One region of the Agaribacterium sp. ZY112 genome, then DNA from elsewhere that is predicted to be linked to it. Evidence: predicted binding sites of a transcription regulator. Region 1 holds the regulator's gene; each other region holds the start of a gene.
What was found. The regulator sigma-54, encoded in region 1, starts transcription at its own class of promoters, with help from an activator protein. The targets are predictions, from matches to a motif close to TGGCACANNNNTTGCNNT.

Region 1 (7,785 bases):
TCAACCTAGATGTGAGCGTTGAAGAAGAGGCCTGCCCGCACAACCTTGCTCCAACCTCAAGCACCACTGCAACTCTGGTTATGGGAGATGCGCTTGCGGTAGCACTGCTCGAAGCTCGCGGTTTCAGCCCTGAAGATTTTGCCTTTTCTCACCCCGGTGGCGCCCTTGGTCGAAAGTTATTACTGCGCTGCAAAGATATTATGCACGGGGGCGACGACCTGCCTCAGGTGCAGCTCAACAGCTTATTAAGCGAAGCCCTAACTGAAATGACCAGTAAAGGCTTTGGTATGACGACTGTCGTCGATGAGAAACAATGCCTTGCCGGTATTTTCACCGATGGCGACCTGCGCCGTGTTGTTGCTCGCAAGCTCGACCTAAACCTAGCAAGCATGAGCGAAGTCATGACCGCTTCACCGCGCACGGTAAATCAAAACCTGCTGGCCGCCGAAGCACTGCACCTCATGGAACAATATAAAATCACCGCCCTTGTCGTAGCAGATGATCACAACAACCCCGTTGGTGTATTACATATGCACGACCTGTTACGTGCCGGAATTTATTGAGAAAAAACATGCCTAAAACAGTATTAAAAAACACAGAGCTGCTTGCGAAAGCTCAAAAAATCAAACTACTTGTACTTGATGTCGATGGAGTATTAAGCGACGGCAAGGTCTATTTTGATAACAACGGCCTAGAAACTAAGTGTTTTCACACCTTAGATGGCCAAGGCCTCAAACAGCTAAAAAAGAGTGGTGTTGAAGTTGCCATTATTACCGGCAGAAAAAGTGCCATCGTTGAGCGTCGCGCCAATGAACTCGGCATCAAACTGTTAATACAAGGCCGCGAAGATAAATTCGTTGCACTGCAGGAGATACTCAAGCAATTCCCTTGCGAACTCGAAAACATTGCCCACATGGGCGATGACTGGCCCGACCTACACGTTATGACTCGTGTTGGCCTAGCGCTAAGCCTTTGCAGTGCCCACTGGCAAGTAAAAGAAATGGCTGATTGGATCAGCACCCGTCGCGGTGGCGATGGTGCCGTTAGAGATGCCTGCGACATGCTTATGATCGCGCAAGGCAATTACGAAAAAGCACTCGCACCTTATGTCAGTCTATAAGTTCTCATTTTACGCCGCGGCTTTGCTAATTGCGGTTGGCGCACTGCTTATTTTTAGCGATAGTACTAGCAGCATTTTGGGCGAGGTCGAACAAGAGACCAACGCCAAAATCAGCGCCTATGCAGTGGCTCGCGATACCGACACTCAATACTTTAATGAAGACGGCAGCCTAAGTTACACCTTTAAAGCTGCAGAACTTAAGCACTACCGCCCCAACGATGAAGAAGCGAGTAGTTATAGCACCGCAAAAAAGCCAATAATTGAGTTTGTAGGCCAAACCAACCCTTGGGAAATTGAGGCTCAAAAAGCGCATGTAAGCAACGAACGCATCATTACCATGAGCGAAGACGTCATCGCCCAGCATACCGACCTCAACAACATGCACACCGTTATGCATACTCAAGAGCTTATTTTTGAGCCAGAGCAAAAACTAGCGTACACCAACAAGCCTGTTACAATCGTCAGCCCGCTTGGTAAGGTCAGTGCTGTAGGAATGATCGCCGATCTACAACAGCGTAAGATCACACTTAAAAGTAAAGTAAAGGGCTTACACAGCCCCGAGAAAATAAATCCATGAGCAAAGCTACACGGCCTCTATTCTTACTTGGCCTTTGTGCCATCGCCAGCGCCTGCCTCGCCCTTCCCGACGATGCAGAGAAAGACCTGGAACTGGAAGCTGAGAGCCTTGTTTATGACGAGCTAAAGAATACACTCACGTATTCTGGCTCCGTTACCATGCAGCAGGGCAGCATGCTTATTAAAGCGGATGACGTGATTATTTTTGGTAATGCAGAAAAAGCCACCCGAGTACTAGCCACAGGTCGCCCAGCTCACTTTCAGCAGACACCAAGTGTTGGCGCAGAACCTGTCACAGCCAGAGCCATAAAGCTTGATTACGATATCCACAATAAAGGCCTTATCCTTGAAGGTGACGCAACACTGGACCAAGAAGGCGCAAGTTTAAGCGGCAATCGAATTGAGTACGATGTAAAACAAGCCCTTGTTAAAGCAAGCAGCCTCAGTGAAGGCAGTGACGAGAAAAAACGCGTGAAAATGATTATCCCGCCTAAAGCCCTGCAACAAGAACAAGACGCAGCCGAGCAACAACCAGAAGAAAATTCAGCGCAATAACATGCCCATATTAGAAGCACAGCATTTGGCCAAAAGCTATAAAGGCCGCAAAGTTATTGTTGATGTCAGCATGCAAGTAAGCTCCGGCGAAGTAGTTGGACTGCTCGGCCCCAACGGCGCGGGTAAGACCACCTGCTTTTACATGATCGCAGGTATCGTTAAACCCGATCACGGCAGAGTCTTTATCGATAAGCAAGAAATCACCCACATGCCGATGCACAAACGCGCGCGCACAGGGCTTGGTTACTTACCCCAAGAGGCCTCCGTATTTCGCAAACTCACTGTGACTGAAAACATCAGTGCGATTTTGGAAACCCGTAAAGAACTAAGCAAACAGCAGCGCAAAGACAAACAACAAGAGCTGCTCGAAGAGTTTCACATTACCCACATCAAAGACAGCCAAGGCATGGCCTTAAGTGGTGGTGAGCGCCGCAGAGTAGAAATTGCACGCGCACTGGCCAGCGAGCCAAATTTTGTTCTGCTTGACGAACCCTTTGCCGGCGTTGACCCGATCTCGGTCAGTGATATCAAAGACATCATTTTGCAACTCAAAGCAAAAAATATTGGCATCTTAATCACCGATCACAATGTGCGTGAAACGCTCGATATTTGCGAAAAAGCCTATATCGTTTCCGAAGGCCAAATACTCGCCGAAGGTGATTCCGCTACGGTTTTGAGCAATAAAAAAGTACGTGAAGTCTATCTAGGCCAGCACTTTACACTCTAAAACCAACCTCTTGCTGCAGGCCTAGTCGATGGCAGAGCAATTGGCAAGCACATTCGGCATAAAGATTGCTTTGTTATCTGCTTAAAAGCGTTGCCCTGAAGCTAAGGGAATACTAAACTTAGCTAAGTTACCAAACCCAATAGCGCAGAGCGTTTACGGGCCCCAGAGCAACATAAGTAGTCGCCTATGAAGCAATCTCTCCAGTTAAAGATGGGCCATCAGCTAACGATGACCCCTCAGTTACAACAAGCCATTCGCTTGCTGCAACTTTCTACTCTTGACCTACAAGCCGAAATTCAAGAAGCCCTTGAAAGCAACCCTTTACTCGAAATAAACGAAGTAGAAGAAAGCAGCAGTAGCTCAGATGAGTCAAACAAAAATAATCCGGAAGAGAACAAAGCAAACAACAGCAGTGAAGCTGACCATCAAGCTAATGAGAAATCAGTCAACGAAGGCGATGCCAGCGATGGCTTATCGGAAGGCGATTGGAGTAATGACATTCCAACCGACCTCGCCGTAGACACCAGCTGGGACGACGTTTACCAAGCCAACTCGTTTAGTAACACGGGACTAGCGCGTAACGATCAAGAAGATTACGACTTAGAGAGCCGACGCGGTGGTACAGAGAGCCTTGGTGACCACCTTTTCTGGCAGCTCAACCTCACTCCAATGAGCGACCGTGACCTATTGATTGCAGAAGCAATCATTGATGCCGTTGCCGATAGCGGCATGCTTGAGCAAAGCATCGAAGACATCTTTGAGGGCCTAAGTACCGAGCTTGAAGACTTAGAAGAAGATGAGGTCATCGCCGTCCTACACCGAGTGCAACAATTTGACCCCCCAGGTGTTGCAGCAAGAGACTTAAGTGACTGCTTACTTATCCAGCTCAATGCACTAAAACAAGATACACCAGAGATCAGTAAAGCGCGTGAACTCATCGTCAACTACCTTCCCCTGCTTGGTAGTCGCGACTTCAAGACCTTAATGCGCAAACTAAAAATCAAAGAACCTGAACTTCAAGCTGTCATAGCCATCATTCAGGCGCTTAACCCTCGCCCTGGCGATAGCATCGACACCTCATCAACCGAATACGTTGTTCCCGATGTCTTTGTTAAAAAAGAAAAACAGCGCTGGACCGTTAGCCTCAACCCAGATATCGCACCCAAAATTCGTATCAATTCGGATTACGCATCGATGGTCAAACGTGCTGACAGCAGTGCCGACAACACCTTTATTCGAGACAACCTGCAAGAAGCACGCTGGTTTCTTAAAAGCCTGCAAAGCCGCAATGAAACCCTGCTTAAAGTCGCAACCTGCATCGTAGAAAAACAGCAGGGCTTTTTAGACTTTGGCCCAGAGGCGATGAAGCCGATGGTACTTCATGATGTAGCAGAAATCGTCGGCATGCATGAGTCGACTATTTCCCGTGTAACGACTCAAAAGTACATGCATACCCCTCAGGGTATTTTTGAATTGAAATACTTCTTTTCTAGTCACGTTGCCACTGAAGGTGGAGGTGAATGCTCATCCACCGCCATTCGTGCCATCATTAAAAAATTAGTAGCGGCGGAAAATACCCGCAAACCGCTTAGCGACTCGAAAATGACAGCCCTGCTTGAAGAGCAGGGTATTAAGGTTGCTCGCCGTACGATAGCTAAATACCGAGAATCTCTCAGTATTCCGCCATCAAACGAACGCAAGCAATTAACATAATAGCAATCTTATTATTCTAAGTTTATGTGGATTAAAAACGTTCTATCAGAAACACTCTGCGCGGCACGTATTGAAGGTGTCAGCAAAAAACGCGTACTCGACAAAGTAGCTCAAACACTAGGTGAACAATACGGCGTGGATGCCAATACGCTATTTAGCCAACTTGTTGCCAGAGAAAAACTAGGCTCCACAGGCATTGGCGACGGTGTTGCAATCCCACACTGCCGCTTTGATACCGATGAAGCGATGCTTGCAGTATTTACTTTGGACCAAGGTATTGATTTTGATGCGATCGACCAACAGCCTGTTGATGTTGTTTTTGCTATGGTCGCCCCCGAGAACAGTGAACAGAACCATTTAGAGAACCTCGCGGCCATTGCTTCTGCATTGCAAAACGAGGACTACTTAAAACACTTGCGCCAAGCAAACAGTGCACAAGAACTTTATCTCGCCGCCACTGAGCAATGAGCCCTAACTATGCAAATTTTGGTGATATCCGGCCGATCCGGCTCAGGTAAAACAACCGCGCTCAACCTGTTAGAGGATGAGGGTTACACCTGCATCGACAATTTGCCGCTGAGCCTGCTACCTGCCCTTACTGAACAAATACGCAAGGCTCACAACCCCAACACTGCACGCCTTGCCATTGGCATTGATGCGCGCAATATTGATGGCGACCTAAGTGTGCTGCCAAGCTTACTTGAGTCACTTAAAAAAGACTCCGACAACTTCCGTATACTCTATCTAGATACAGGCAAAGAAGTCTTATTACGCCGCTTTAGCGAAACGCGCCGCAAACACCCACTAAGTAACAAAAACACAGGTTTGCACGAAGCGATCAGCAGTGAGGATTTAATCCTTGCCCCCATAGCAGCACTGGCAGATGTCACCATTGACACCAGCAACCTAAACTTACACGAACTACGCAGTGCCGTTAAACGTCAACTCATCGACAATGAGCGTGACGGCATTGCGATCACCTTGACTTCTTTTGGCTTTAAATTTGGCGTACCTGTAGATTCAGACTTTATGTTTGATGTGCGCTGCTTACCCAACCCCTATTGGCAAGCAGAACTTAGAGGCTATTCAGGGCTCGAACAACCCGTCATCAACTTTTTAAAAGACCAAGATCCCGTGCAGCAAATGGCTGCCGATATAGAATCATTTGCTCGGAAGTGGATTCCTAGCTTTGAAGACAATAACCGCAGTTACATCAACATAGCAATTGGCTGCACCGGAGGCATGCACCGCAGTGTATTCCTTAGCGAGCACATTGCTGCATGCCTGCGCGACAACTATAAAAATGTTCAGACTCGCCACCGCCAACTCAGCGCAAAATATATGGCGCCGGTCCGATAAAGGAAAGCCATGAAGGAACAACAAATTCAAATTATTAACAAGCTCGGTTTACACGCCCGAGCGGCCACAAAGTTTGCAAATACAGCAAAACAATATGGGGCAGATATCGAAGTCGAATTTGATGGCAAATCAATTGATGGTAAAAGCATCATGTCACTGATGCTTTTGGCCGCAGCCAAAGGCAGTGAGCTTACTATTCGCTGTAATGGTAAAGACGAGCAAAAGGCCATGAAGGGTCTTTGCAGCTTAATCAACAACCGCTTTGACGAAGACGAATAAGATCTATGCAGCAGGCTGAAGAGCTGAACAATCAGACTCAGGCACATCTAGGGCGAGTACAGCAGTTACTCGGCCAAGGCACCACTTGGCAGCTCAGCCAAATGGTCAACGGCTTGCGCCCTGTAGAGATTGCCCGCTTGCTCTCTTCCGCCCCACCAGCGTCACGCGCCCTAATCTGGGACCTAGTTGATAAAAATGTACTCGGTGAAGTACTCGAAGAGCTACCCGAAGATATACGCAGCAGCTACCTAAACAATATCGAAGCCGAGGACATTGCCGAGTTAACCGAAGGTCTCGAAACGGATGATGTGGTAGACATCCTGCAACAACTGCCTGAGCAAGTTATTCAAGAAGTGCTCGGCGCGATGGACAACCAAGACCGCGAACGCGTAGAAAAAGTTCTACCCTATGCCGAAGACACTGCAGGCGGCCTAACCAACACAGATACTATTACGGTTCGCCCGCGTTTTACTCTCGATGTGGTACTGCGTTATTTGCGCTTGCACCCAGAATTACCCCCTTCAACAGATGCGCTTATTGTTGTTAACCGCAAAGATGATTACTTAGGCCTATTACCTTTAGCGACCCTACTGACAACAGACCCAAACACCACTGTGCGGGAAGTCATGGTCACCGATGAAAACGCGATCCGCGCCGATATGGCCGACGCAGAAGTCGCTAAGCTATTCGAACAACACGACTGGATTTCAGCCCCCGTTGTTGACGAAAAAGGCAAACTTCTAGGCCGAATTACCATTGATGACGTGGTTGATGTTATTCGTGACGAAGCCGATCACAGCTTAATGAGCATGGCGGGCCTCGATGAAGATGAAGATACCTTTGCACCAGTCAGGAAAAGCACCCCTCGCCGAGCGATGTGGCTGGGAATTAATTTAATAACAGCTCTACTTGCATCATCGGTGATCAACCTCTTCCAAGGTACTATCGACAAGGTCGTAGCTCTAGCAGTGCTAATGCCCATTGTTGCCTCCATGGGGGGCGTAGCAGGCTCCCAAACCCTAACTATGGTGATACGGGGTATGGCCACAGGCCAAATTGGCTCCAATAATTTAAAATGGCTAATTAACAGAGAGCTAGGGGTAGGCATGATTAACGGCCTACTCTGGGCTACGATTATGGGCATTATCGCTGGTTTTTGGTTTCAAGACCCTATCATCTCCGTCATTATCGGTGCCGCAATGGTCATTAACTTATTAGTTGCAGCGCTTGCCGGAGCAGTACTACCCTCTATCTTAAAAGCTATGAAAATAGACCCAGCCTTGGCCGGAGGGGTCACTTTAACCACCATTACCGATGTGATTGGTTTCCTCTCATTCCTAGGTTTAGCGACTATTTTTTACGCCTAAGCCCAACAAAAGACAAACAGCATGACCGAAGACGATTTTTGGGACGACCCCGACTATAAAAGTAAAACCGAGATAAAAAGTGACATGCG
Region 2 (7,785 bases), 1.5 Mb from region 1:
CTGATAGTCAACGTTGGTTTATGGGTCTTAGAGCGGAGCATGAAGCAAGTCTTGCATTGGCGAGAAACGGGCCTGTGGAGTGACGATATGCGCTTGGGGGTGAATATAAGCCCAAGGCAGTTCCGTAGTGTGAACTTTGTTGACGATGTTTCTGCAATGCTAAAACGCTTAAACTTTCCAGCTCGTTTGCTTGAAATGGAAATTACTGAGGGAATTGCGATTCATAACTTGGACGTAACTATTGAGACAATGGCCACTTTAAGGGAGTTGGGGGTTGTGTTTGCACTCGATGATTTTGGTACTGGCTACTCATCGATTAGTTATTTGAAAAAACTGCCTGTGGCAGTATTAAAAATTGATCAGAGTTTTGTTCGTGATATTTGCGATGATAGAAATGATCGTGTATTGGTCGAAACCATTTCTGCAATGGGTAAGATGCTAGATCTTGATGTGGTTGCTGAAGGGGTTGAGACCAAAGAACAATTAAACCTTTTGACTCAATACGCCTGTCGTTATTATCAAGGCTATTTATGCAGTAGGCCAGTGGTTGCTGAGCAGTTCTCGGAATTACTTCGCAAAGAGCATGTCGATTGGGTGTGAAATTTCAGTAAGCACTAAAGACAACGGCCTAATAAAGCCGTTACCGCTGTTTCGACCTTTAAAATTCGCTCACCAAGCTGCCTTGTTTCAAACCCCTGTTCTACGAAACGCTCAATTTCATAGTCACTAAAACCGCCCTCAGGGCCTATAGCAATGATTTTGGGTGTTTCTCGTTCGGTTTCAAACAAGGGATAAGGGCCGGGATGGGCAACGGTGGCTTTTTTGTTTCTGATAATCTCAGGGGCATAATCTTCGATAAACGTTTTAAAGCGACGATGTTTACTTACTGTGGGAAGCTGGCTGGCTTTTGCTTGTTCTACTCCCAGTATTAGCTGCTCTTTTATGGCTTCGTCAGTCGCGCTTGGGCTTTGCCAAAAACTTTTTTCGACTCGGTTACTATGAATTAAATGTAAATGCTGCACGCCAAAGCAGGCAACGGTTTGCAATATGCGTTTAAGCATTTGTGGGCGAGGCAAAGCAAGGATCAAGCTAAGAGGGAGCTGTCTAGGTGCATCGCTTTCCAAGCGGATGTCAGTCAGTATTAATTGGCCTTGTTTTTCTGCAAGACACGCTGTACCCATGGCACCGTTCAATTTAGCAACGGTTAATTGATCACCTAAGTGACTTTTTAATACATTTTGAATGTGCTGGAGCTGCCTGACACTTAATTGACATTGAAACTCAGAGATAAATGCTTCTTGTTCGAGTATTAATGTGTTCATAAGTAATGGTTGTGAAGATGATCGGTCTGATAACTAATTTGAAGAGATGAGCGCTGATGAAATGGCGTCCCCACCAGGACTCGAACCTGGAGCACGGGCTTAGGAGGCCCGGGATTTATCCTGTTAATCGACGGGGACGGCGGGCGCTACCTTGCCACAGTGATTTTTAAAATTCAATCACAGGCGACTTAAGGTGATAGGAGTGGGGGGATGGATTTTTTTAAGCTTCGCCAATGTTGTTGCTATTGGCTTGTGATGAAGAGTAACCCGATGATGTATAAAGGTTGGGTGTGGTGGTCTTACCCCTAACAATATCAAGCAGGCGGCTAACGGTTTTTTGATGCCGAGAAAGCAGCTTACCGTTGATCTCGTTTTGAGCTCTTACTTTTTGATACAGGTCTTTCACGCTCTGCCACTGCTCTTTTAGCTGTGGAGCACCATCGATATTGAGTTGTTCCAGCCAGTTTTCTGAGCGCAGATCTGCTGACAAGGCTTTGGCTATATGCTGCTGCTCTTTTGCGCTGTTTTCAAGTTGTTCGAGTAGAGGGGCTTTTTGTTTTAGGATCTGATCTATAGTATCTGCATCCCTTTCTTTTAAGGCATGCTGTTCTTTGTAAAGTAAGTCGAGTAATTGCTCACAGCACGCACTATCACTTGTGAAGCGCTGGCTTAGATACTGGGCGTTTAAAGCTTGTGACATAAGGTTTCCCGTCAAACAATTGAACCGTTTAGCGCAGATAACTGGCTTAGCTTAAAATAAGCGAAAAACGTGCCGCATTGTTATTAAGCCACTTACATACCTTGCTCGAGCATTTTACTTGCAATCGCATCAGCATCTATTTTGTATTGCCCGTTCTGCAAGGCTTCCCTTATTTCAGCCACCCTAGCATTGTCTATCTCAGGGACTTCAGCGAGAGCAATTTCTAACTTGCTCATAGACTGAGCTGTATTGCTTAAGGTGACACTGTCACTGGCTGTTTTAGCTTCTTTCGGGGCCGAACTGGCTGCCGAAGAGCTTGCGTTAGTTTCTTGGCGTTGTACACCACTTGAGCGGCTTTTGGGGCCGCCTGAGGCGTTGTTGATACTGTTTGGGTCAATAACCATAATAATCTCAGCAACCGGCTTGGCCGGGATTATCTACATAAAAGCACATAAAGCAGTGCATGTGATCGAGTGCAAATTGGTTTGCTTACTACAGTCTTCGGCCGATAAATAAGGATCTTTAGCAAATATATTCTACCAGTTTGATACCAGCGCTTCGCCAGGAGCACTAATTCTGGCATCTACTACACGATTTGAGCTTAAGTTGCGTACTCGTAATTGTTGCCCCATAGCGGCATCGGCTAAAGCAATGCCTTCGGAGCTGACGGTCAATGCCCCCGATTTTGCAAGTAAGCGGACAATTTCGCCCTTATAGACTAATTTGGCATCACGAATATCCATTGGTGTGAGGATATGACCTGTACCAACACTGCGCTTTAACTCAACGTTTTTGAGTAAGTTTGCTTGGTCTATATAGTGCTGACCCACCTCACTGATCAATCGTCTTTCAAAGCGAATATCAGAAAGGCTTAGATGCTCACTTCGGCTAAGGGCCCTTGATGTGATGGCTGCTTCGACGTAATAGTCAATTTTAACGGGAACATACATACTCCATCGACTACCGCTTAAGCATTGTACTTTGGCGCTTAAGTTTCTATGGCTTACTCGGTTTTTTTGGAGTTGAATACTTAAGCCCCGTTCACAGTTTTTGATTCTTAGTTGAGAGTGAAGGTTACTTAATTTGATCGTAACGTCATTTTCCAGTTCTTCCTCAGTAAAACGATCACTTAAGGCCTCTTTGACTCGCTCATGGACCATAGCGCTTAATTCAGAAACTTCGATAGCAAGTGTATCCACACTTATGGAGCTAAGCATAAGTAATAAAAAAATACGTAGTCTCATAGATCTTGACCTATTCTGTAGGTATCTCGATGGCTAATAGACCCTTTAAAGTGTCAAAATGCTAACGGTTTTGCAGTAAGGGTCGACTTAGTTAGAAATATAGCAAAGCCTGTACCGATGGTTTGCTTATTTTTTAAATATGCCAATAAATGCGGAATAAAGAGGTCTAAATGGCTAGTGTCCTAGACAGCGTTAACCAGCGAACTCAGTTGGTTGGGCAAAACCGCCTAGAGCTGCTGCTCTTTAATTTAGGTGGTCATCAGCTCTATGGTATTAATGTATTTAAAGTTAAAGAGGTGCTTCAGTGCCCTCAATTAAGTGAAATACCTAAGCGGAACCCCGTTGTACGTGGTGTCGCTCATATTAGAGGCGGCACGATCCCGATTATGGATCTACGTCATGCGACAGGTGGTAGGCCATTAGAAAATCTAGAAAACTGTTTTGTCATCATTACTGAGTACAATCGAAGCACTCAGGGTTTTTTAGTTAAAGGTGTTGAGCGAATAATCAACATGAACTGGGGGGATATTCATCCACCACCAAAGGGCTCAGGAAAAGAGAACTATTTGACAGCGGTGACTGAAGTTGAAAATAAACTCGTTGAGATTATTGATGTAGAAAAGATTCTAGCCGAGGTGAGCCCAGTTGCAGAAGAAGTCAGTGCTGAAATAATTGAAAATGTTGTAGAAGATGCAACAGTGCAAAAACATGTATTAATTGTTGATGATTCGGCTATTGCTCGTAAACAGGTGCAAAAAGTAGTGGAGTCATTGGGTTGTAAAACAACAACACTTAAGAATGGTGCCGAGGCTATTCAGTATCTCAAAGATTTAATTGATTCAGGTAAAGACCCGTATCATGAATTACTAATGATTATTTCTGATATTGAAATGCCGGAAATGGATGGCTACACCTTTACTGCAGAGGTTCGAGGTGATCCTGCACTAGCTAATTTACATGTTGTGTTGCATACCTCACTAAGTGGTGTCTTCAATGAGGCAATGGTGAAAAAAGTAGGTGCAAACGACTTTTTAGCAAAATTCCATCCGGACGAGTTGGCTAGACGCGTTAATGAACGTGTTGATGCCTTAACAAGCATGTAATAGTAAGTATGGAACTTAATACGTGAGCTTAAATCCAGAAGAGTTTGCTGATTTTAGAGCCTTTTTAAAAGAAGTGGCGGGCATTGATCTTGGTGACAATAAACAATATTTAGTCACAACTCGTATTCGTCGAGTCCTTCTTGAATATGGTTTAGATAGCGTATCGGAACTCACTCAACGTATAAAGAGATCAAGTGAACGTGAATTAAGGCAACGGGTCATTGATGCTATGACCACAAACGAAACCTTTTGGTTTCGTGATATATACCCATTTGAGTATTTAAAAAGCACAATTTTTCCCGAGCTAAAAGCAAAAAAAGGCCCTGGTACAATCAAGGTTTGGAGTGCGGCTTGCTCATCTGGGCAAGAACCTTATTCTATCTCTATAACTGTGGATGAGTTTATCCGTGAGACCTTAGGGGTGAGTGCATTAGGTTTAGATGTTGTTGCTACTGACTTATCTAGCGAGATACTGGCTCAAGCTAAGCAAGGAGTGTATGACAAGCTGTCTATTAGTCGAGGCATGTCTGATAAGCGTTTACGTGAGTATTTTAAAGCCACTGATGATAAACAATGGGCTATTAATAGTGATATTAAGCAAAGAATACGGTTCAGGCCCCTTAATTTACAAGACAGCTTCTTGAGCTTAGGGAAATTTGATATCGTGTTTTGTCGTAATGTACTCATTTATTTTTCATCTGATCTTAAAACAGACATCTTAAAGCGTATTCATGCCACCCTAAAACCAGGGGCCTATTTGTTTCTTGGAAGTTCAGAAAGTCTTGCTGGTGCTAGTGACTTGTTTGAAATGGTACACTGTAAGCCTGGTGTGGTTTACCGAGCAAAATAATTTAAATGTTCCTGTCTAATTCGAAGCGGAAGGGCTTTTCCTCTACTTTCCGGTTTTTCTGTTCTATTTATCCTGCCTTTTAAAATATTCATATAAATCAATTGATTATATCCCTTGTTTTTGATGGCACGCCCTTTGCTGTTATCTATATGTAATTTATAAAGCGGCAAGGTTAGGTAGATAAAGATGGCTATTAATTTTGATTCAGCACTTGGTGTAAAAGAACACGCAATGCGTCTAAGGGCACATCGTGCGGATGTTCTGTCTTCTAACTTGGCCAATGTTAATACTCCTAACTATAAAGCCCGAGACATAGATTTTACCGCGGAGCTAAAAGCTCAGATGGACGGTGGCGTGAGCCGCCACTTAAGTACACGCCATCAAGGACATATTAATTTAGCTGATACACAGGCTGGCGCTTACGAGAAACTGTATCGCGTACCTCATCAGCAAAGCATTGATGGCAACACGGTTGAAGAGCATGTAGAGCACGGTGAATTTATGAGGAACTCGCTTGAGTTTCAGGTTGGTTTTACCCTGTTAAACAGCTCTTTTAAGGGCTTAAGCAAAGCATTGCGCGGAGAATAATATGAGTTTAACAAATATTTTTGATGTGGCTGGCTCTGGCATGAATGCGCAAAGTGTGCGTCTGAATACAACAGCCTCAAATATTGCTAATGCTGAAAGTGCGAGCTCAAGTACTGGTGATGTTTATCGTGGTCGTCATCCTGTATTTCAAACTCAAATGCTGAATGAAATGAATGGCGGCATAAATTCGCCGCAGGGGCAAAGTGTGGGCGTTGAAGTAACGGGGATTATAGAAAGTGATGCTCCCTTACAGCGACGTTATGAGCCAGATCACCCTCTATCTGATGAAGAAGGTTACGTCTTTTACCCAAATGTAAATGTGGTCGAGGAGATGACCAATATGATCTCGGCTTCACGTGCTTTTCAGATTAACGTTGAAATGATGAACTCAGCTAAACAAATGGTTCAGCGCGTGCTTACCTTGGGGCAGTAGGAGTCATTATGAGTGAAATAAGTAGTGTCGATAATGTCCTTTCCGGTCTAAATATTGACAAGAAAAAAGAGCAAGCAGAGCCTAGCCAAGAGCTTGGTCAAAGTGCTTTTTTGGAGCTGATGATTACCCAGATGGAGAATCAAAGTCCACTGGATCCTCAAGATAATACACAGTTTATTGCTCAGCTTGCTCAATTTAGCTCAGTTGAAAGTCTGGACAAACTGAACAAGCAGTTTGATAGCTTCAGTAGTAACTTTGTTGCTAACCAAGCCTTACAGGCCTCTAGCTTGGTCGGGCGCTCAGTAACGGTTCCGGCTACTCAAACAGGGCTTAGCTCTGGTGGAATTGTCAGCTTGAGTAGTCATGTACCGGCCAGCACTGGGGATTTGAGTTTGAATATCTATAACGAAAGCGGCTCCTTAGTTGAGCAGTTAAGTTTAGGTGCCCAGCCTGAAGGAGAGGTCTTACTGCGTTGGGATGGCATGTCGATGGAGCTAAATGGCAAGCTACTTGATTGGCGAAGTAGCAAAGAAAATGGACAGCCGCCTGGTACTTATAGCTTTGAGCTTAGTGCCACGAATGACGGTCAACAGACCGCACTTGAAACAGCCTTAAGTGCCAATGTAAATAGCGTAACCGTTGCCCAAGATGGCAGCTTAGCGTTGAATCTAGCGGGTATAGGAACGGTAAACCTTGCTGATGTTAAACAGTTTAATGAGTAGGAGGCCCCATGCCTTTTGATACAGCCTTAAGTGGTATCCGTGCAGCATCAAGTGAGCTTGAAATAACCGGCAATAATATCGCCAATGCCTCGACAACTGGATTTAAGTCATCCCGAGCTGAGTTTGGTGATGTTTATGCAACCTCTGTGCTTGGTGCGGGTTCTAATGCCATCGGAGCAGGGGTGGAAATTCAAGATATCAGTCAAAAATTTACCCAGGGTAATATCGCTTTTACCGAAAATGCTTTGGATTTAGCCGTAAACGGCAATGGCTTTTTTATCCTAAGTGAGGATGGCGGGCGTACGTATACACGCTCTGGTGCCTTTGGTATGGATGCCGAAGGTTATGTGGTTGCTAATAATGGCGGACGATTACAGGGCTACAGTGCTGATACAGCCGGTAATATTAATAATGTTTTGGGCGATTTACAGATTAACCAAGATATTATCGACCCACGGCAGACAACTGATGTTGACCAGCAATTGAATTTTGATGCGACAGCAGATGTTTTACCCAGTCGTGGTAATAACTTCATCTCTACTGGGGCAGAAATAGGTGTAGCCCAAGCGGGGGCGCTGAATGGTTATTCTCCTCAGAGTATAGATATTACTAACCCAGATGGCTCTGTGGTGACTTACACATCCGACCAAGATGCGTCTGCAGCAACCATTGCCGGTGAAATGAACTCGGTTGTTGGTCTAACAGCAACAGCCAGCGCATCAGCAACACTATCTGGTTTTAGTAATGGGGCGGGCACTTCAACAACGGTGACGATTAATAATGTTGCCTTAGATGTAGCTTCATTAGCCGAGTTGGAAACCAC
Region 3 (7,785 bases), 620 kb from region 1:
CGGCCATATTGGTGGCGTTTTTTCCTATCGCTTTAGAGGGTGAGTTTAGTGAGGCCATGCTTTTAGCTTCGAAAATTCATGTTGCCGCCGCCTTGCTCTTTTTACTTTGTCTGGCTTATTTCTGCTTGGTGCTCTTTGTTCGTTCGGGAGAAGGGCTTGAATTAAGCCAGAAGAAAAAGCGCCATAATTTAATATATCGTATTTGTGGCATTAATATTGTGATGGTTATTATTGCGGTTATTACTTATGGCGAGATTAGTGCTGTACATGAGTATTTTGCCGCAACACCTTTTATCTTCTTTTTAGAACTCATTGCTTTTTGGAGCTTCGGCTTAGCTTGGTTAGTTAAAGGAAGGGCTTTGGGGGCAGCTTAGGTTTAACAAGAGGCCTTCGATTATATAAAGGCCTCTTGTTGATTCTAGGATGTGACTTATTCAAGCCCTAGGGTCTTTTTATATGTTTTCTCAAGATAGTATTGAAGCACTTCAGGTGTTTCTTGCAGAAGAATATCTACGTCGCGAGAAACAGGGGAGCGCTGTCTCTCTATAGAGCAGAAGGCATGAGCAGCTTTTTCAAGTTCTTCGCCTAGGTTAATGCCGAGTTCAAACTGAGCTTCAGGGTGCTTTTCACAAAAGCGCGTAAAAGCCAACAAGGCTTCTATCATTGCACTTTTATAGTAGTGAGGGTGAAGCTGTTGAATATTGTCATCAATAAGCTTGGCGAAAATTTCTTCACCGCTAGTCATCGAACTGCGTACCAAGTCGCAATCTATAATATGCTCCTTGTTGTTTGCCTCAGCAAAACTCATGCTGCGTGTATGCCCCATGCTTTGCCAAATCGCTTCCAGAAAGGCCCTATCTAAATTAACAATGAGGCCGCGCTCTACGCGCCACTCAAACCAGTCTGTATCGACAGCGGCGTTCTCTGAGTTTGAACTTGTGTTTGGAATATCACTTTTCAGCCCGGCTTTATAGACACTGCGCTGGCTTTCGAGGATTTGTTCGATTCGGTTAAAGAGTTGGCTCGGAGCCTGTGCACCGAGCTCCACGGCTGAGCTTAGAGTCCACTCGTCTGACGATTTGGCGCTGCAGAATTTCAATAGATGCTGCAGGTGAATAGATCGTAAACCGGTAAAGAGGCGAGGCTTTGTACGCTGCAAGGTGCCAATGGCTGCAAAGGCCTCTTGTAATAGGCACAGCTCAATAGCACTGTTACTAACGTCGCTAAGGCAGCCGACGATTTCATCTGCGCTCATTGTTGGGTTAAGACCAAATTCTCCTTGGCTTGTTGAACCTATAATTACGGAAAAATGGCGTGCAGCCAGTACCGTTAGGTAGTCCGACAAATCCGAGTGTTGCTTGTTCAATAGAGTGAAAGAGAGGCGTGCTAGCAGCCAGTTATTTTTGTATTGGCTTTGGGCATAAATATAGTTAAGCCATTGTTGCTTATCGTCTTCGTTTAAATCCTTGCTTTCAGCAAAGTCGAGTAAAGCTGCGTAAGCCTGTTGTTTATCTTCTGTGCTAAGTATTTCATAAACTGCTTTTGGCCCGGTACTTATATTTGGTATGGACTCAGTGCGGGTACGAATAGGATTAATACATATGTTAGGGGCATAAAGCTGGTTTTCACGTGAAGCCCGATAAGCCAAACTCGCAGAGGCATAACCTACATTGGTATGCTGGGTGCGCAGTTGCAGATTTTTCAGGGTTTTATAAAGAGCACTTACATTACTGCTTTGGCAGAGCTCTTCGGTCATCATTAGAGTGAATACAGCAGCTTCAGAATTTACCCAGTGTTTACGGATATGGGCTATTTCTTTTTCGAGCTTGTCACATACCAGCTGAGCATCACGCATACGGTAATCACCGTTCTCACTTTGCAACCAGCTAAGGCATAAACATTTTTGATTGTTGATGGAGTAGGTTTGTGAGGTTGCCAAACTCTGTAAGCGGCGTAGAGGTCGCCCTGTTAAGCCTAAGGCTTCATTGGCGCCCACTTGTGAATAAGCATCTACAAGATGCGGAGCGCTAATAACTCTAATCGGAGAGATATCATCAATGCTTTCTGCAATGACACCGTGCTCAGCTAGGGCTTGTTTTACTTCATCATTTTCTGCAAGTACAACCAGAGCCACTTGAGAGTGATTAAAGCGGGTTGTACTGCCGCGTAAACGAATAGCGTCTAAATCGTCGTATTCAATCAGCTCTTCGTCGAGTAGCAGGCCGGTATAATAGATACTTTGGGCCCAGACTAAAGGTAGGTTTTCATTGGCTACGCGTTCCTGTGAGCCAGGATCTAATTTCTCCGCCTCTATATTTTCCTCAAGCAGGTAATACAGTTCTGGGATTAGCTTTGTGCCTTCCTTTTCTATCATCACCGATTCAATTTTATGGCGATAAAATTTAGCTGTCGCTTTGTTACCTGCAAACAGTGCATTGATATAGAGGTAGCAGAAAAAGAGCGGCCATTCGCTTTCTACGTGTTCAAAATCAGCTAATTCCGAGTGCTCATAATAGAGGCGGTTGGGGTCTTCAATGGCCGTTTGGTGACCATCCCATAAAAAGCGTTTACAGCCATAGCGGCCGCCTAGCTTTTTAAGAATTTCATCCCGGGTTTTAGTGACCAGTTCAGGGTCACCAACTGCAAACGCTGGGAAGCCAATAACACTTAAAAGCGCGCTATCGACCTCTTTTGAAAGCGACTCACGTGGCAGTAGTTGAGCCAAACTGTTGCGTGCTAGGGAGATGGAATCGGCAACCGTATGAACAACGGCACGAGCAGAGGCGCCTTTGCCAAAAAGATTGAGGCCGTCCAGTGCCTGTAAAGCAGCTTTGGCCATGCCTAAGGAGCTTGCGTTAATTTCGGTTTTACCGTTATTAATTTTATTGCCGCGCTCCCAAATACCGTAATCTGGGCTGCGATAAGCGCTGGAAATGTAATAAATAAGATTTTGAACAAAATCGACTTCATCGTGAGTGCGTACGATGCGCAAGCCCGATGCTGTCATTTGCGCCATGATTAATAAAAAGATGGAGGTTGCATCGATTTGTAAATGCCCCCACGCATCATCAGCAACAACACATAAACCGCTACTGGTGTCGTATTTGGCGTGTAAAGCATCAAGTGGGTTAAGGCTGTGCTTAAATGTCTCAACCTTATCAGCTTGCCTCATCATTGATTGTAATAAGCCGCGCATTAATTTTATGGTGGCTTGTTCTAGCTCATCCTGGCGCTCTTTATCGCCTTTGCGCCGAAAAGCAACACTGAGGGCCCAAGGGGCAAGAATAGAATAAACATTATCTCGTACCCAAGCGTCGGTATAGTTACCGTGGGCATTGACTGCTGTACTGGCAGGCAATAGGCCTGTTACAGGGTGCTGACGGCTTAAAATAACTTTCTTAATCTCTGAATAGAGTTGGTTAAGGCGTTCCTGAGCGTTCATTTTCATCTTCTATTAATAACGTGGCGGCGATGATGTGGCAGGCTTAGCTATTCGTCAATCTGGAATTTGGCGCTCTGCCTGTCTCGCCGTATCATGTGGTTCGGCTTGGTGGATAACAAGCCGCTAAATAAAGTCTAATTCAGTTTAGCTCAGACTTTGCTACAAGCGTTTGTCTCTGAAAAGAATATTGAGCTTACTGTACTAGCTATTGCTCTAAACCCGAAAGATTACTGCAAGGACCAGGCCCATGAGCCGTATTTCCATACTCACTTCTATGATTTCTGTCTTTATTGCTCAACATTTACGCAAGCTTGTTTTGGCTGTGAGCTTTGTTGCTTTACTTATGGCTCTGACTCTCGCTGGCGGAAAGCTCTATCAGCATATCGATAGACATCCTGATAGAGGTGCTAAAGCAATTAGTCAGGGTGCTTTTACTGAGTCCTACACGACCCCCGTGTATTTAGATCAGGGTTGGAAGCGCTCAGACAGCTTGTGGTTTTACAATACGACTCAAGGTTCTAACTTACTGCCTTATGAGATGATGCTGGCGCTTGAGCATGGTGATAATACGCAGAGCTTTCTCGCTGATGATAATGTGGATCGTTGGCGCTACTTGCCTCAGGTGGCCACCATTTTTAACCCAGATGCGCTACCTGTAGGCTTTGTTAAGGACACATATAAGGGGCAGGCCTATTTAGGGCTGACCTGTGCAGCTTGTCACACGGGCCAAGTTAATTATCAAGATAAAGCCATTCGTATTGATGGCGGCCCTGCTATGTCAAATATGTCTGCTTTTATGGCCGAGTTAGAACAAGCTCTAGATGCGACTTTAAATAAACCGGACAAATTAGAGCGCTATCTAACGAAAGTGCTTAAAAAGGGCGCCTATAAAAATGCAGAGCAAGCTCAAAAAGATCTTGAGTTATGGCATAAGATTCGTCGTCAGTACAATATTGTTAATCACAGTTCCTTAGATTATGGCTATGCGCGGCTTGATGCTTTTGGTCGTATTTATAATCGAGTGCTGCAATACATTATCGATAGCGATCAGTTAAAGCGTCATTTGCTTTCGGCAAGAAATAGCGATGGTTCGCGTATGCTTACCTTGCAGCAAGTTGATCAAGTGATGCAGGGGATTGATGATTCGGTAGTGAGCCGAGATGAATTTATGCTGGTGATCGACCGCTTGACGGCCAAAGGTCCGAATCAAGTGTCTTTAAGCATGAAGCAAATTCTGCGTTTACGAGACCAAGTATTTAACGAGCCTAATGCGCCGGTTAGTTATCCCTTTTTATGGGATACCGCTCATTCCGATTATGTGCAATGGAATGGTATAGCTAAAAATGCTGGCGCGGGCCCTTTGGGGCGTAATGTGGGGGAGGTGATGGGGGTTTTTGCCACCCTGGATTGGACGGCAAGCAAGCCTTGGTATGCCCCACTTAATTTACCCGCTCGAGCTTCTGGGCAGGACAGTAAACGAGAAGTGATTGATTTCACGTCATCGGTTGACCCTATTAACCTGCAGCGTTTGGAGTTGGCTTTAAAGAATTTAAAATCACCTCTGTGGCCCGGAGACGATAGCTATCTGCCTAATGGTGAGCATGGACCTTTACCTAAGATCGATAAAGCTCTAGCGGATAAAGGTCAGCGTTTATTTGTTGAGTATTGTCAGAGTTGTCATCAGCCTATTGATCGTAATAATTGGGATCGAAAAGTTGTGGCTTCCATGTCGGCTCTGGATCGAATTGGTACTGATCCTGCGATGGCTAAAAACTCAGTCTTATACAGTGGCAGTTCAGGTAACTTTAAGCAAACCTATCAAAAAACATCGGTCGGCACCGTTATCATGCCCGAGCAAGCGCCGGTTGCTATGATCCTATCGGCGGCAGCGGCCGGCGTGGTAGTGACACCTGATGCGGATAAGTGGTGGATACGTAGGCAGCTAGATAGATTGTATTTACTTGCGGCTTCTTTCTTTCAAAATGATATAGAAGCGAGCGTACAAAGCGGCGATTATCAGCCGAGCACTACAGCTCAACCCTTTCAAAACCTCTTGGCTTATAAAGCTCGGCCCTTAAATGGCATTTGGGCTACCGCGCCTTATTTACACAACGGTTCCGTTCCTACGCTTTATGACTTATTACTGCCAGTTAAGCGTGAAGGCGATCCAGATGAAGGCTTGTACCGCCCTAATCATTTTGTTGTAGGCAGCCGTGAGTTTGATGCTAAAAAAGTAGGTTTTAAATCGCAAGGTTATGATGGCTCTGTATTTGATACGAGTTTGCCCGGCAACTTTAACAGTGGTCATGAATATGCCGCTGGGCGCAGCCCCCAGCTTAATGGTGAGGTCTTGCCAGCTTTGAATGACCAGCAGCGCTGGGCCCTTGTTGAGTATATGAAAACGCTCTAATTTATCTCGCTGAGGTCGGCGCCAAGTTATTACTCTTGGGGTCGGCTTGTTTTGCTTTCCTCGCCCTTATTTCCCCTTGTCTTTACTTCGCAATAAAGTTTGCTACTCCATGGCATCGAGTTTGCAAATGTTCTTATAGACGACAGTTTATAAGCTCTCTTTATAAAGTTTATGCACTGAAACTGGGCGAGTTAGTTTTTTACGCACTTTAACATTGCGTTGCTTTTAATTCTGCTTACTTAGTGAGTGCAGCTATTTATTGGGGCGTATTTGATTTTATATTTGATAATAACTTGAGGACTCATTTATGGATAAGCAAACAATGACGGATGTGATTGTGACTAAGAAAACCGAGCTTGGTTTGACTTGGGAAGAGATGGGCGCAAAAACAGGCCTAAGCCCAGTTTGGTTGGCGTCGGCTTGCTTGGGCATGAATAGCGCTCCGCCAGAAAAAGCAGCCTTAATTACCGAGTATTTAGGCTTAGGTGAAGATGTTAAAACAGCTCTTGAGGCTTATCCAATTAAAGAATGGCAGCAAGCAGTACCTACCGACCCTTTAATTTATCGTTTATACGAGGTCGTGGGTGTTTATGGCGAAACCTTAAAAGAAGTGATTCAGGAAAAATTTGGTGACGGTATTATGAGCGCCATCGATTTCTCAATGGAGGTGGATAAAATTGAAGACCCTAAAGGAGACCGGGTGTTACTTACCTTAAATGGTAAGTTCTTGCCTTATAAAAGTTGGTAGTTGTTAAATAAGTCGTTTTTAAATAAAAAGGCCGCAATAAATGCGGCCTTTTTACATGGTCTAAGCTGATGCGTATTTTATTCTTTACTCTGTGCAAGCTTGTCATTAACTAACTTGGCTGCAGCAAAGGCTTGTTCTCGATTATCAAATTCAAAGATCTTATCGATGGGGCAGCGTCCTTCACGTGTAGTGATGTAGCTGGTTCCACCACAAGCTTCGGTAAAGCGGCTTTCAAACAAAGCACGTGGCGCCATAGTCAAATTGTGACAGCTATATAACGTCGTGGCGATATAGTATTTCGACATCGTATTGATATTGATCTGTTTGTCGTTCTCAGCCCCATAACCGCGAATATCTCTAGTGCGAATACAAGCGCGGCCATTTTGCCCGGTCGTTTCTGACATAAGCTGGCCAAAGTTCGGGCTATTAGCGCTGCTATCACCGCTTGTAGTACACGCGCTTAAGCTTGCAGCTAGTAAAACAAATAAACTAAGTTGAAATACTTTTTGCACTAGAGTTTCCTCCATTAGCTATTGGTTTTTAATACTGGCTTGGCTTCGTTTAGCCATTCATTTAATTGCACAAGATCTTGCTCTGTTAACATGCCGGCGACACCTTTAAGGCGCAAGCTACTCATAATGTAGGTGTAAAGCGCGGCGTAATAATTTCGCTTGGCTTGATACAAGTTTTGTTGGGCATTTAAGACATCAACAAGATCACGGGTACCGACGCTATAACCCGCTTGGGTCGCTTCTAAGGCGCTACTGGTAGAGATAATACCTTGCTCACGAGCATGTACGGTTGCAACGGTGGTTGTCACACTTAAGTGTTGAGAGCGCGCAGCTTGAACAACGTCTCGTTTGGCTTTTAGCCACTGCTCACGTGCTTGGATGGACTGTTGCTCGGCTTGTCTTCGAGAGGCGCTGACAGCGCCACCATTATAGATAGGCACAGTTAAAGTTAGGCCAATGCTACTGTCATCAGAGTCTAGATCGCTGTTATAACCAAAGTCGGTTTCTCTATCGTCGTTATAGCTTGCATAGTTGCCGTTTAAGCTCAATACAGGGTAGTGGCCTGCTTTGGCTTGCTTAGCCTGACGACGGCTGGCTTCGGCTAGTGCCTCGGCTGCGGCTAACTGAGGGTTGCCTTCAATAGCTCGGTCCACCCAAGCTTGGCGAGCAGCGG

Region 2: a site for sigma-54 is predicted at 5,344-5,361, ahead of flgB (flagellar basal body rod protein FlgB). Genes of this name have one in related genera too.
Region 3: a site for sigma-54 is predicted at 5,963-5,980, ahead of cynS (cyanase). Genes of this name have one in related genera too.

What each region holds. Positions count from the first base shown of each region.
Region 1 covers NZ_CP166840.1:1,944,281-1,952,065, reverse strand. The annotation lists gene AB1S55_RS08545 (SIS domain-containing protein) at 1-563, shown strand, start outside; gene AB1S55_RS08540 (KdsC family phosphatase) at 572-1,120, shown strand; gene lptC (LPS export ABC transporter periplasmic protein LptC) at 1,107-1,697, shown strand; gene lptA (lipopolysaccharide transport periplasmic protein LptA) at 1,694-2,251, shown strand; gene lptB (LPS export ABC transporter ATP-binding protein) at 2,253-2,978, shown strand; gene AB1S55_RS08520 (RNA polymerase factor sigma-54) at 3,165-4,691, shown strand; gene AB1S55_RS08515 (PTS sugar transporter subunit IIA) at 4,716-5,159, shown strand; gene rapZ (RNase adapter RapZ) at 5,169-6,050, shown strand; gene AB1S55_RS08505 (HPr family phosphocarrier protein) at 6,060-6,329, shown strand; gene mgtE (magnesium transporter) at 6,335-7,696, shown strand; gene yjgA (ribosome biogenesis factor YjgA) at 7,718-7,785, shown strand, end outside.
Region 2 covers NZ_CP166840.1:3,395,600-3,403,384, reverse strand. The annotation lists gene AB1S55_RS14785 (putative bifunctional diguanylate cyclase/phosphodiesterase) at 1-600, shown strand, start outside; gene AB1S55_RS14780 (16S rRNA (uracil(1498)-N(3))-methyltransferase) at 615-1,322, opposite strand; tRNA gene AB1S55_RS14775 (tRNA-Arg) at 1,385-1,460, opposite strand; gene AB1S55_RS14770 (flagella synthesis protein FlgN) at 1,543-2,022, opposite strand; gene flgM (flagellar biosynthesis anti-sigma factor FlgM) at 2,115-2,426, opposite strand; gene flgA (flagellar basal body P-ring formation chaperone FlgA) at 2,559-3,266, opposite strand; gene AB1S55_RS14755 (chemotaxis protein CheV) at 3,437-4,369, shown strand; gene AB1S55_RS14750 (protein-glutamate O-methyltransferase CheR) at 4,392-5,219, shown strand; gene flgB (flagellar basal body rod protein FlgB) at 5,406-5,807, shown strand; gene flgC (flagellar basal body rod protein FlgC) at 5,809-6,240, shown strand; gene AB1S55_RS14735 (flagellar hook assembly protein FlgD) at 6,249-6,962, shown strand; gene AB1S55_RS14730 (flagellar hook protein FlgE) at 6,971-7,785, shown strand, end outside.
Region 3 covers NZ_CP166840.1:1,321,366-1,329,150, forward strand. The annotation lists gene AB1S55_RS05915 (hypothetical protein) at 1-374, shown strand, start outside; gene AB1S55_RS05920 (glycoside hydrolase family 15 protein) at 431-3,442, opposite strand; gene AB1S55_RS05925 (di-heme-cytochrome C peroxidase) at 3,690-5,852, shown strand; gene cynS (cyanase) at 6,160-6,600, shown strand; gene AB1S55_RS05935 (DUF6491 family protein) at 6,678-7,112, opposite strand; gene AB1S55_RS05940 (TolC family outer membrane protein) at 7,127-7,785, opposite strand, start outside.